DNA from 2 places in the Methylovorus glucosotrophus genome. Region 2 is predicted to be linked to the other one. Evidence: riboswitches for the same ligand, from Rfam matches in the RefSeq annotation. Region 2 holds a riboswitch; the other holds the start of a gene.
What was found. A riboswitch is a leader RNA that binds a small molecule or an ion and turns the genes downstream of it on or off. The one in region 2 is predicted to bind cyclic di-GMP.

Region 1: linked by a shared signal. The riboswitch ahead of FNL37_RS11110 (DUF4124 domain-containing protein) and the one ahead of FNL37_RS12675 (putative bifunctional diguanylate cyclase/phosphodiesterase) in region 2 are both predicted to bind cyclic di-GMP.

The regions. Positions count from the first base shown of each region.
Region 1 covers NZ_VMSE01000002.1:27,146-33,253, reverse strand. Annotated here, with positions in the region: gene FNL37_RS11125 (sugar transferase) at 1-184, shown strand, start outside; gene FNL37_RS11120 (rhodanese-like domain-containing protein) at 331-696, shown strand; gene FNL37_RS11115 (sulfurtransferase TusA family protein) at 716-964, shown strand; gene FNL37_RS11110 (DUF4124 domain-containing protein) at 979-2,223, opposite strand; cyclic di-GMP riboswitch class I at 2,324-2,408, opposite strand; gene FNL37_RS11105 (valine--tRNA ligase) at 2,518-5,364, opposite strand; gene FNL37_RS11100 (NfeD family protein) at 5,543-5,962, shown strand; gene FNL37_RS11095 (SPFH domain-containing protein) at 6,024-6,108, shown strand, end outside.
Region 2 covers NZ_VMSE01000002.1:329,429-335,536, forward strand. Annotated here, with positions in the region: gene FNL37_RS12660 (copper-binding protein) at 1-260, shown strand, start outside; gene groL (chaperonin GroEL) at 408-2,051, opposite strand; gene groES (co-chaperone GroES) at 2,097-2,387, opposite strand; gene FNL37_RS12675 (putative bifunctional diguanylate cyclase/phosphodiesterase) at 2,619-4,040, opposite strand; cyclic di-GMP riboswitch class I at 4,303-4,387, opposite strand; gene FNL37_RS12680 (aminoacyl-tRNA deacylase) at 4,589-5,080, shown strand; gene FNL37_RS12685 (ATP-dependent DNA helicase) at 5,287-6,108, shown strand, end outside.

The DNA.
Region 1 (6,108 bases), 300 kb from region 2:
AGTGGATGCACTGGTGCCTGGATTAACGGGCTGGGCCCAAGTCAATGGACGAGATGAACTGCCCATTCCACAAAAAGTGGCGCTGGATGCAGAGTATCTGCACAGGCAATCGCTGATGTTTGACTTGAAAATACTCTGGATGACAGCACTTAAGGTGTTAACAAGAGACGGCGTGTCACATTAGCGATAAAATCACCCCTTCATTGCTGGAACTTACATCGCCATCGGCATGTACGAATCATCACTCGCTAAAACAAAAGCACTGCTCCAGATTTAGCCAGGCGCGTGATTAGAAATATCGACGCCTTGTGTTCTCTCAGACTGCAGTGAATGATTGCCCTCTCACTTCAATATTTAGGCTCCACCATGACAACCCATAAAGACATAGACGCAGCAGAGCTGTTTGCCCTCATTGAGAAAGGGACGTTGCGTCTCATCGATGTGCGTAACGCCGATGAAGTGGCTCGCGGGATTATCGCTGGCGCACGTCATATTCCACTTTCCCTTATACCGGCCAGCGTTGATGACTTGACGGCAGGAAGCGAAACCCTGGTTTTTTATTGCCATAGCGGCATACGGTCAGGGCAAGCTGCATCGTTTATTGCGAGTCATGGCCGTGAGAATGTGTACAACCTGCAAGGCGGTGTATTGGCTTGGGGAAGGGCTGGATTTCCTTTTGCCCCGCTTCAAGCGTGATCTTGAAAGAGAATAAGAAATGGAATTTACGAAAGAACTGGATGCGCGCGGTCTTAAATGTCCGCTGCCGATTTTGCGCTGTAAAAAAGGCTTGGCCGAGCTAGAGCCCGGCCAAGTATTGAAAGTGCTGGCAACCGACCCAGGGTCGGTAAAAGATTTTCAGGCGTTCTGCAAACAGACGGGGCATGAAATGCTTGCCCTGCAGGAGCCGGATGAGGCCATGCAGGACAAGGTGTTTACATTCCACATTCGCAAACGTACGACATGAGTTATTTGAGTTAACTATTTAGCCGTTGTTTGAGATTTGCCATAATCCATGGGTAAGAATTGCAAACTTTCCCATGGGAATCCATCCAGTACCGCATAATTGGCTTTGTTCTCGAACAAGGCAGGATAAGGATTTGGCTTACCCAGCTTGGTGTAAGAATAGGCATTCTGCGCACGCAGCGAGAGCGAGCCGGCTTTGTCCCACACGACGAAGCCATATGTCTGCGCTGCCTTCGCAATGATTTTGCCGGCTTTGCTCAACTTCAAAGTGTTGACATCAATATTGGGATCCAAGCGGAAACGTTGGCCTTCTGCAATCTGGTAAGCACGCTTGTTGCCATTCCAGCCATCTGAGCGATTCGCTGGCCACGAAATTATATTCCAGTGCTCGGCATCGACCAGGGCTATACCAATCGCATGTCTGATTTCACCGCGCTCCAGTTCTTCAGCCGTAATCTGGCCGCCAATAAAAGGCAGGCTGGTGGCTGTGGTGCCATAGTACTTATAGAACACGCCATTGCTCTTGGATGCGTTTTCCAAACGGCCACCCCAGCAGGCATACCACACCCCATTTTCTTTCTTGGCCTTCCAGAATTCCCAGACAGTATCCGTTGAAGGTTGATATACCGTCATTTCCATATCGTTACCTTCAGCAGGAACAGCATATGTTGGAACCGGAACGGCAGCCCATTGTGTCAGCAAACCAGAGTCCTTATAGCCCTTTTTCTGGCAATCCCACTGATTTACGCGGACTGTGGGAGTATTGGCATCCGCCACATAGACCGGGCTGGAATACTTGGATGTATTGATCGTGACGTTACCGTAGTAAGCTTTTTTCTGCCGCACAATCTCTTGTGCAAATTGTGCAGAGTAAGGATGCAGCTCGACGTCTTTAGGGATAGGCGTATACCAGAAGCTATCTGGCGAGAAAACAGAATCCGTTACCAGTGCATTGGCTTTCACTGCGGCTGCCGAAGCTTTTATCGCGGCTGCTTTCTCAGCAGCAGCCTTTGCTTCAGCCGCTGCTTTTTCTGCGGCCGCTTTGGCAGCAGCTTCTTTGGCCGCCTGCGCAGCGAGTGCCGCTTTTGTTGCTTCTTGCGCCTGCTTGGCAGCGTCTGCGCACATAAAAGGCAAGTTGGTATAAATCGTCTTGCCCGATGTGCCAGTGCACTTAATGTAATCCGCAGCCTGAGCACTCATCGCAGCGGTGCTGGCCATGATAGTGATCGCGACCAATATTGCGTTTCTGGGGTTCATCATGTCGTCCTCTCGTCTTGCATCCATAGTGTTCTTTAACGGTGTTAAGAACAAAAAATTGAATTTATCCGAAAAGGCAGCCAGCCGGTTGGCTTACTGGAGGATTGGCGGCCCCGCTGTCATAGATTGCTCCTTAGACCGGTAGCTTTGCGTCTCCGTTCTTTCAAACGGGTTTGCCTTTTCATGTATCTATTAACGCGCCGCGCTCCAGCAAAGTCAATTTACTATCTGCTTGTTTCTAAAGGACTGACATTTTTGGTCAGTCAATGACAACCGCATCATGCGGCCGTCATTTCCCTAAACTAAACGCCCCAATTGAGATTGCAGCTTGTCCAGCGTTGCCTTGAAGCCCGCCAGACGTTCCCGCTCCTGTGCCACCACGGCGGCAGGCGCACGATCGACAAAACTCGCATTGCCCAGTTTGGCTTCCGCTTTGCTGACTTCGGTTTGCAAGCGGGTAATTTCCTTGCTCAGGCGTTCCTTTTCTGCAGCAACATCGACTTCAATCTTCAGCATCAGGCGGAAGTCACCTGCCAGCGCCACCGGGGCATCGGCTTGCGGCAACTCGGCAACAATCTCAACCTCGGCAAGCTTGGCCAGGGCTTTGAGATGCGGAGCGTAGGCTTGCAATGCGGAGGCATCTCCCGCCGCAATCAAGGGTACGCGCGTCGCGGGCGAAATACCCATTTCCCCGCGCAAACTGCGGCAGGCATCAACGGCTTCTTTCAGCAGACCAACCCAAGCTTCCGCCTGTTCATCAATTTTGCCTGGCTGTGATTTTGGATACACCTGCAGCATGATGCTGGGGCCAGGCTGATTCATGTCACGGCCAGACAAGGGGCCCACGGTTTGCCAGATTTCTTCGGTAATGAAAGGCATGATGGGGTGCGCCAGACGCAGGATGGTCTCCAGAACGCGTAGCAAAGTGCGGCGCGTAGCGCGCTGCTCGGCCTCGGTACCGGTCTGCAACTGGGTCTTGGCAATTTCCAGATACCAGTCGCAATACTCATCCCACACAAACTTGTAGATGCTTTGCGCGATCAGGTCAAAACGGTAATCGGCAAAACCACGCTCGATATCCGCCTCCACTTTTTGCAACAGGCTGACAATCCAGCGATCCGCCTGGGAAAAGCTGAGATAGCCTTCAGGCTTGGTTTTGCAATCTTCCAGACCGCAATCCTGCCCCTCGGTGTTCATCAGCACAAAGCGCGTGGCATTCCACAGCTTGTTGCAGAAGTTGCGGTAGCCCTCGCAGCGCTGCAGGTCAAACTTGATATCGCGCCCTGGCGAAGCCAGGCTGGCAAAGGTAAAGCGCAGCGCATCCGTGCCATACGCAGAGATGCCCTCGGGGAATTCCTTGCGGGTACGCTTCTCGATCTTTTCCGCGTCCTTGGGGTTCATGAGCCCAGTCGTGCGCTTCTTGATCAGCGCATCCAGATCAATGCCGTCGATCAGGTCGATCGGGTCCAGCACATTGCCCTTGGATTTGGACATCTTCTGCCCTTCCGCATCACGAATCAGGCCGTGCACATACACATGCTTGAACGGAATCTTGCCGGTGAGGTGCGTGGTCATCATGACCATGCGCGCTACCCAGAAGAAAATGATGTCAAAGCCGGTGACCAGCACGCTGGATGGCAGATATTGCTGCAGTGCCTGATTCGCCGCATCCACGGCTTCATCCCCCGTCCAATCCAGGGTAGAGAACGGCCACAAAGCGGAGGAATACCAGGTATCCAGCACGTCATCATCGCGCTTCAGTTTGCCGGTATAGCCATCCTTTGCCGCCAGGGCTTGCGCTTCGTCCGCATCATGCGCAACGTACACCTTGCCACTGTCCGTATACCAGGCCGGGATCTGATGCCCCCACCACAGCTGGCGCGAAATACACCAATCCTGAATATTGTTCAGCCACTGGTTGTAGGTGTTTACCCAGTTTTCCGGGTAGAACTTGATCTGACCGTCGGCCACCACCTCCAGCGCTTTTTGTGTGATGCTCTTGCCATCGGCAGCGGGCTTGCTCATGGCGACAAACCATTGATCGGTCAGCATGGGCTCAATCACCACGCCGGTGCGGTCACCACGTGGCACCTTGAGTTTGTGCTTGTCGACCTTGACCAGAAAGCCCTGGGCTTCCAGATCAGCCACAACCTGCTTGCGGGCAGCAAAGCGCTCCAGACCGCGATAGCCTTCAGGCGCATTCTCGTTGACGAAGCCCTTGAGGTCGAGGATGCCGATCATGGGCAAACCATGACGCTGACCTACCGCATAGTCATTGAAGTCATGCGCCGGTGTTACCTTGACCACACCGGTACCGAACTCGCGATCCACATAGTCATCGGCGATGATCGGTATCTCGCGATCACACAATGGCAGCTTCACCGTCTTGCCGATCAGATGCGCGTAGCGCTCGTCTTCGGGGTGCACCATCACCGCTACGTCACCCAGCATGGTTTCCGGACGGGTGGTCGCCACCGTGAGATGCCCGGAGCCATTCGTCAGCGGATAATTGATGTGCCACATGGAGCCGTCTTCTTCGTCCTGCACCACTTCCAGGTCAGAAACCGCCGTGCCCAGCTTCACATCCCAGTTCACCAGGCGCTTGCCGCGGTAAATCAGGCCTTCGTTATACAGGCGGACAAAACTCTCGGTCACTACCTTGTTGAGGCCGGCGTCCATGGTGAAGCGCTCGCGGCTCCAGTCTGGCGATGTGCCCAGACGGCGCATCTGCTGGGTAATGGTGCCGCCGGAGTATTCTTTCCACTCCCACACTTTTTCCAGAAATTTTTCCCGGCCAAGGTCGTGGCGGCTGACGCCTTGCGCATCCAGCTGGCGTTCCACCACGATCTGCGTGGCAATGCCCGCGTGATCCGTACCCGGTTGCCACAGCGTATTGTCGCCGCGCATGCGGTGATAGCGCGTCAGGGCATCCATGATGGTCTGGTTGAAACCATGGCCCATGTGCAGGGTGCCTGTCACATTGGGCGGGGGCAGCAGGATGCAGAAATTGTCTGATTTGGAGGCATCCATGCCAGCCGCGTAATAGCCGCGGGATTCCCAGAATTGATACCATTTGCTTTCGAGCGCCTTGGGGTCAAAAGCTTTGGCTAAAGTGTGTGCGTTTTCAGTGGTTTGAGTATTCATAGGTCGGGGATTTTACCACAGCGGCCGCCTGGCTGGCCCGCCCTTGCCCAGAGATTCATGCGGACCATGGCGTATGCCGGAATTGACGCGAAGCCAGAACTTTGGGTTAGGATACGGCTTTACCTGTTGACACATGAGGTCGCCATTGGACGCCGTCTGGATCTGGGGAATTTTCGGATTGGTACTGCTCTCTGCCGAGCTGGCAACGGGCACACTGTATATTTTATGGTTTGGCCTCGCGGCCTTGATCATCAGCGGGCTGTTATGGCTGTTTCCCGCCATTTCACTCGGGGTGCAACTCTTGCTCTTCGCTGGTCTGTCCCTAAGTACCCTGCTCATATGGAAAAAATTTGAACGCCGTCAACCGGCCGCCTCCCGACTGGGACAGTCCCAAGGGGAAGAAATTGGCCGCACAGGCCAGATAGTTGTCGCGGTCAGCCCCGAACAATGCGGGCGTATCCGCTTCTCTCAGGGCGTGATGGGCAGCAAGGAATGGACGGCCATTTCCAGCCAGACATTAGCCGTAGGCGAAGAGGCCGAGATTACCAGTATTGAAGGCAATGCCTTGCGCGTGAAACGCTCTGGCGTTACCGCCTGAGATTGTTGATAACTTTCCGCACCATGCAAACATCAAGCAACGCTATATTTAAGGAACTGAAATGACCGAACTCATGCTGGCCCTCATCGTCCTGGTTGTGATCGCCATCTGGAAAGGTCTGCGCATTGTGCCGCAGGGCGAAGAAT
Region 2 (6,108 bases):
CCGACATCAGCACCACCCAGGGCGAAGTGCGTAAGATCAATCTGGAGCAAGGCACCATCACGCTACGCCATGGCGATATCAAAAACCTGGGGATGCCGGGCATGACCATGGTGTTTGTCGCGCAGGATAAAGCAATGCTGAACGGCTTGGCAGAGGGCGACCCGGTGGTGTTTCGCGCTGAGCGGCTGAATGGGGTGCTGATGGTGATTGCCATCCAGAAACAGGGGGCGGCCAGTTCATCGTCAAATCCGGCGCCCTGAGTCAGCTTCGCGATGCAAGGCTGATGTCATGAAGATAGCGCGGCTGGACATGGCATTCAATTCATCGCAAAGACCATAAAAAAAGCCCCGGTTTCCCGGGGCTTTTTACTTGATGGCGAGGCTTGCAGCCTCTGCATCAGGCATTGATTACATCATGCCGCCCATGCCACCCATACCGCCCATGTCGCCGCCGCCCATCGCAGGCGCGTCTTCCTTAGGCAGTTCTGCAACCAGTGCGTCGGTTGTCAGAATCAGGGATGCAACAGAAGCTGCATTTTGCAGTGCGGAACGGGTTACCTTGGCTGGGTCCAGAACGCCCAGTTCAACCAGGTCACCGTAAGTGCCGTTGGCAGCGTTGTAACCATAGTTACCCTTGCCTTCCAGAACCTTGTTAACCACAACAGATGGTTCGTCACCAGCGTTAGCCACGATCTGGCGCAGAGGCTCTTCAATCGCGCGCAGCACGATCTTGATACCAGCGTCCTGATCAGCGTTGTCGCCCTTCAGTTCCTTGATGGCAGCGCGAGCACGCAGCAGAGCCACGCCGCCGCCAGCCACGATACCTTCTTCAACAGCAGCGCGGGTAGCGTGCAATGCATCTTCCACACGTGCTTTCTTTTCCTTCATTTCGATTTCGGTAGCCGCGCCAACCTTGATCACAGCAACACCGCCAGCCAGCTTGGCTACGCGCTCTTGCAGTTTTTCACGGTCGTAGTCGCTGGTAGCGTCTTCGATTTGCTTTTTGATCTGGTCAATACGGCTCTTGATGGTGTCTTCAACGCCAGCACCGTCGATGATGGTGGTGTTTTCTTTGCCCACTTCAATGCGCTTGGCTTGGCCCAGGTCGTTCAGGGTTACGCTTTCCAGCTTCAGGCCCACTTCTTCAGCAATCACGGTACCGCCGGTCAGGATGGCGATATCTTCCAGCATGGCCTTGCGACGGTCACCAAAGCCTGGAGCCTTGACAGCCACAGTCTTCAGGATGCCGCGGATGTTGTTCACTACCAGGGTAGCCAGGGCTTCGCCTTCGATGTCTTCAGCAATGATCAGCAGAGGACGGCCAGACTTCGCTACTTGCTCCAGGGCTGGCAGCAGGTCACGAATGTTGGAGATCTTCTTGTCGTGCAGCAGCACGAATGGATTTTCCAGCAGGGCGATTTGACGCTCTGGGTTGTTGATGAAGTAAGGAGACAGGTAACCGCGGTCAAACTGCATGCCTTCCACCACGTCCAGCTCGTTTTCCAGGCCGGAACCGTCTTCCACGGTGATCACGCCTTCTTTGCCTACCTTGTCCATGGCATCCGCAATGATCTGACCGATGTCAGCATCGGAGTTGGCGGAGATGGAACCCACTTGAGCAATTTCCTTGCTGGTGGTGGTTGGCTTGGAGATCGCCTTGATTTCTTCCACGATCGCCACAACAGCCTTGTCGATACCGCGCTTCAGGTCAGCTGGGTTGAAACCGGCAGCTACATATTTGAAGCCTTCACGTACGATGGCTTGAGCCAGTACGGTAGCAGTCGTGGTGCCGTCACCAGCGTTGTCGGAAGTCTTGGAAGCCACTTCCTTCACCAGTTGTGCGCCCATGTTTTCCAGCTTGTCTTTGAGCTCGATTTCCTTGGCAACGGATACACCGTCCTTGGTCACGGTAGGGGCTCCGAAAGAGCGCTCCAGCACCACGTTACGGCCTTTAGGACCCAGCGTTACCTTAACGGCATTTGCCAGAATGTTCACACCGTTAACGATTTTGGCACGTGCCTCATCGCCAAAAATTACTTGTTTTGCAGCCATTGTTAATTCTCCTGAATCTAGATTCGGTTAAGGGATGCGTCGCAATTAAGCTTCAACAACGCCCAGAATGTCTTCCTCACGCAGTACCAGCACTTCTTCGCCATTAACCTTCACAGCCTGGCCTGCATACTTGCCGAACAACACCTTGTCGCCCACTTTCACATCCAGAGCGATAGCCTTGCCGCTGTCATCTTTCTTGCCAGGACCAACAGCGATCACTTCGCCTTGATCGGGCTTCTCAGCAGCAGTATCTGGAATGACGATGCCGGATGCTGTTTTACGTTCTTCTTCCAAGCGCTTAACAATCACGCGGTCATGCAATGGACGAATTGCCATGAGTTACTCTCCTTGATTAAAGTCATTTTTTGACATTGGGTTGATCAGAATTCGGGTCGGGATGGATGCTGTTAGCACTCATGCCTATAGAGTGCTAATAATAAGGGCGGGGGTGGGTTTTTTCAAGAGAGGGGTGAGTCTTTTTCTTGCGGGGAGGCTAGCCATGGATCATGGCGATGCCATTTAGGTGCCATTTTACCGGGTTGCGGCGGCGTGATGGCACCCTGCTTTCTAAATCAGTGTCAGTTGAGCCTTGAGCTGCATGTAGGCCTTGGATTCATGAAAAACGGGCATGAAGGCTTCAAACGCTTCAATCGACAACGGCCGGCTGAAGAGATAGCCCTGGTATTTCATGCAGCCTTTATTCAGAAGGTAGTTCAGCTGCTCGGTGGTTTCCACGCCTTCTGCAATCAGCATCATGTTGAGGTTTTTGCTGAGTACGACCAGGGTTTCCACAATCGCTTTGTCGCTTTCGTTGGTCAGCAGGTCGCGCACAAACGATTGGTCTATTTTCAACTGTTCAAATGGCAGGTGCTTCAGGTAGTTGAGTGAGGAGTAGCCAGTGCCAAAGTCATCCAGTGACCAGCTGATGCCGAAGGCACGCAGGGCTTTCATCTTCTGGATGGTGGTGTCGACATCCTTCGCCAGCATGCTTTCGGTGAGTTCGAGTTTTAGCTGCGCTGGCGTGGCGCCGCTGCGCATCACGATCTCGATGACTTCCTGCACGAAGTCGGGCTGCCTGAGCTGCGATGCGCTGACATTCACCGAGATGCTGAGATGCGCCATGTTGGGGTCTTTAGACCACTTAACCAGTTGGGCACACGCTTCTTTCAGCACCCATGTGCCAATAGGCTGGATCAGGCCGGTTTCTTCGGCTGCGGCGATAAAGACGCCCGGGGGAATCATCCCGCGCACGGGATGTTGCCAGCGTAGCAGGGCTTCCGCCCCGAAAATATTGCCTACGGCATCCACCTGCGGCTGATAATGCAGGCGGAACTGGCCTTGCGCCAGCGCCGCACGCATATCGGCATACAGCGAATGACGCGTGGAAATGTCGGTTTGCATGACAATCAGCGCCACACCCAGAATCGCGAGTGCAGCCAGGTTGTTAATCCATGCTCCCAGCAGGCGAATCTCCTGATCGGCGATCAGCTCGGGTTTGACGATGCCGATATGAGAGCTCGCAAAAATCAGGCAGCACGCCAGCAAGGTAAATGGCAGCACCAGACGCAGATAGAGATTTTCCTTGCGAAATATCAGCGAGGCGCCCGCCGCCACCGGCAGAAAATACATATGAACCGAGCGGGGGACATCCTGCGTTGGCACATCCAGCCAGCAGATCACGCAAAGCATTACCAGCAACCCATGCGCCATGCTGATCGCCACCAAGCGCTCGCGCCCGGCGTTGATGAGAATGAGGGTGTAGATCCCCAGGGCAATCAGAATGGCATGGGACGCCATCAACACCCATTTGCCATGACACAGATAATAGGCGCCCCACATGCCGCAGAGCATGATCAGCGACCATCCGCCAATCGCCAGCAACATTCTTACCCGCAGGTTGTGCGGTTCCTGCGCATAGGGTGGAAGCTCATGTCGCAATAACTTGAACAAGAACCGTAATGGCATCGGCAGGCTATTCAGATGGGGCATGGCACATTGCCCCTGGCGAACGATACGGTCGCGATGGCATCCGCCTCCATCAGAAAAGCCGCCAGGCAATCTGCAGCGGGTCGAGGTCTCATTGCCAGTCTGGTAATCACTAACTACTTTCCGTTGAATTTATCTCCAGCCACGCCACGCAGGGCGATAGCCGCCTGACAGCCAAGCCTCAGCTCACGCTGGGCTCACATGTCTGATGCGGGTGATACATCATGGAAATTGCAAAGCGCCGAATACATTCACCCTTGCGGTAAACGGCAGTCCCGCTACCTTAGGCATGCGCCCTTAGGTCGGAAACTTTGCGTCCCTGCCTTTCAGCAGGTTTGCCTTTCAATAACGGCGCTAAGTTCATCAAACTTTGCTGGGGATGTCAACTGCGGAAGCCTTACATGCGGTACACCTGGCTGGAAGGCGGCAGTACAATTTAGGCATTACGGTTAGTTGCCGGCCGACCCTGCGGGCAGTCAGGCAACATATTATTAACGTTGCAGGCGGCGCATATCGTACAAGCCATCTTGCACCGAAAGGAGCATACACGCATGACAATCCAATCCAACGTCACTACCCTGCTCGAAAGCAAAGGCATCGCTTTCAAGATTGTCGAAATTCCGCTTAGCGAAGACAAAAAGCCCATCCGTAGTCTTGAGGAGTTGCTCTCTGCGCAGGGCTTGGAGCCGCAGTCGGTGGTACGTAGTGTGGTGTTCAAGGGTGAGCAGAGCGGGTTTTGCCTGCTGGCGGTGGCGGGTGGTGGTCGGGCGGACTGGGCGTTGTTGCGTAACTTTCTGGGGGAGCGCAAGTGCCGTATGGCGGAGTATGCCGAGGTGCCGGAAGCGACCGGGTATGTGGTGGGTGCGGTGCCGCCGATTGCCTTGCCTGAGGGCTTGCGGGTGCTGGTGGATACCAGTGTTTCTGCGTATGAGACGGTGGTGATAGGCAGTGGCGTGCTGGGTTATGCGCTGGCATTGAAGTCGGCGGATTTGCTGAGTCTGTTGCAAGATAAGCCGCAGGGCAGCTTCGTCAAGGTCGAGTAGTTTATCGGGGCGGTATCGCGGGCACGCCTCGTTCGCTTCGCGATACAATAAGGCCTCACGCCAGTGAGGTGGGAAATCGTGATCCCCTCTCGTCTGGTCCTCCACATTGCCTGACCCCACAAGGATGCAACATTAAGCTCGCTCCCAGCCTGGTCGTTTCCGAAAATCCCGCGGATCCGTTCCGGTACATTATTTCTGTGCGTGCCATGTGCGATCTGGTTGCCCGCCGCGGTGATCTGGATCAGCGCTTTACGCCTGCGCCCACGGCGCTGGAGGGGATGATGGGGCATACTTCGGTCACGTCCAACCGCAATGCGAGCTACGAGACCGAGATTGCGCTCACCGGCGAGTACCAGAATATTTTTGTGCGGGGCCGGGCCGATGGTTATGACCCGGAGTTGAACCAGCTGGAGGAGATCAAGACCTTCAAGGGCCTGCTGGAGCGCATGCCGGAAAACCATCGCTTCCTGCACTGGGCGCAGGCCAAGGTATATGCCGCGCTGCTGTCGCAGGAGCGTGAGCTGCACGAGATCAATACCACGCTGGTGTATTACAACGTATCGAGCAAAACGGAAGAGCCGCTAAGCGAGCTTTATACGGCGGAGGCGCTGGCGGCGTATTTCAACGCGCAGTGTGCCCAGCTGCGCACCTGGGCGGACCGCGAGGTGGCACATCGTTTGCGTCGCAACCTGCAGCTCACGGCCTTGCAGTTTCCGCATCCCACTTTTCGTACCGGGCAGCGCGTGCTGTCAGAATCCGTGTACAAAACGGCGAGCCTGGGCAAATGCCTGATGGCGCAGGCGACGACCGGCATCGGCAAAACGCTGGGCACGCTTTTCCCCCTGCTGAAAGCCATGCCGGAAAAGAAGCTGGACAAGATTTTCTTTCTTACCGCGAAAACCTCCGGACGCAAACTGGCGCTCGATGCCATTCATGTGATTCATGCGGCCAACCCGGACCTGAGCTTGCGCACGCTGGAACTGGTGGCGCGCGAAAAAGCCTGCGAACATCCCGACAAAAGCTGCCAT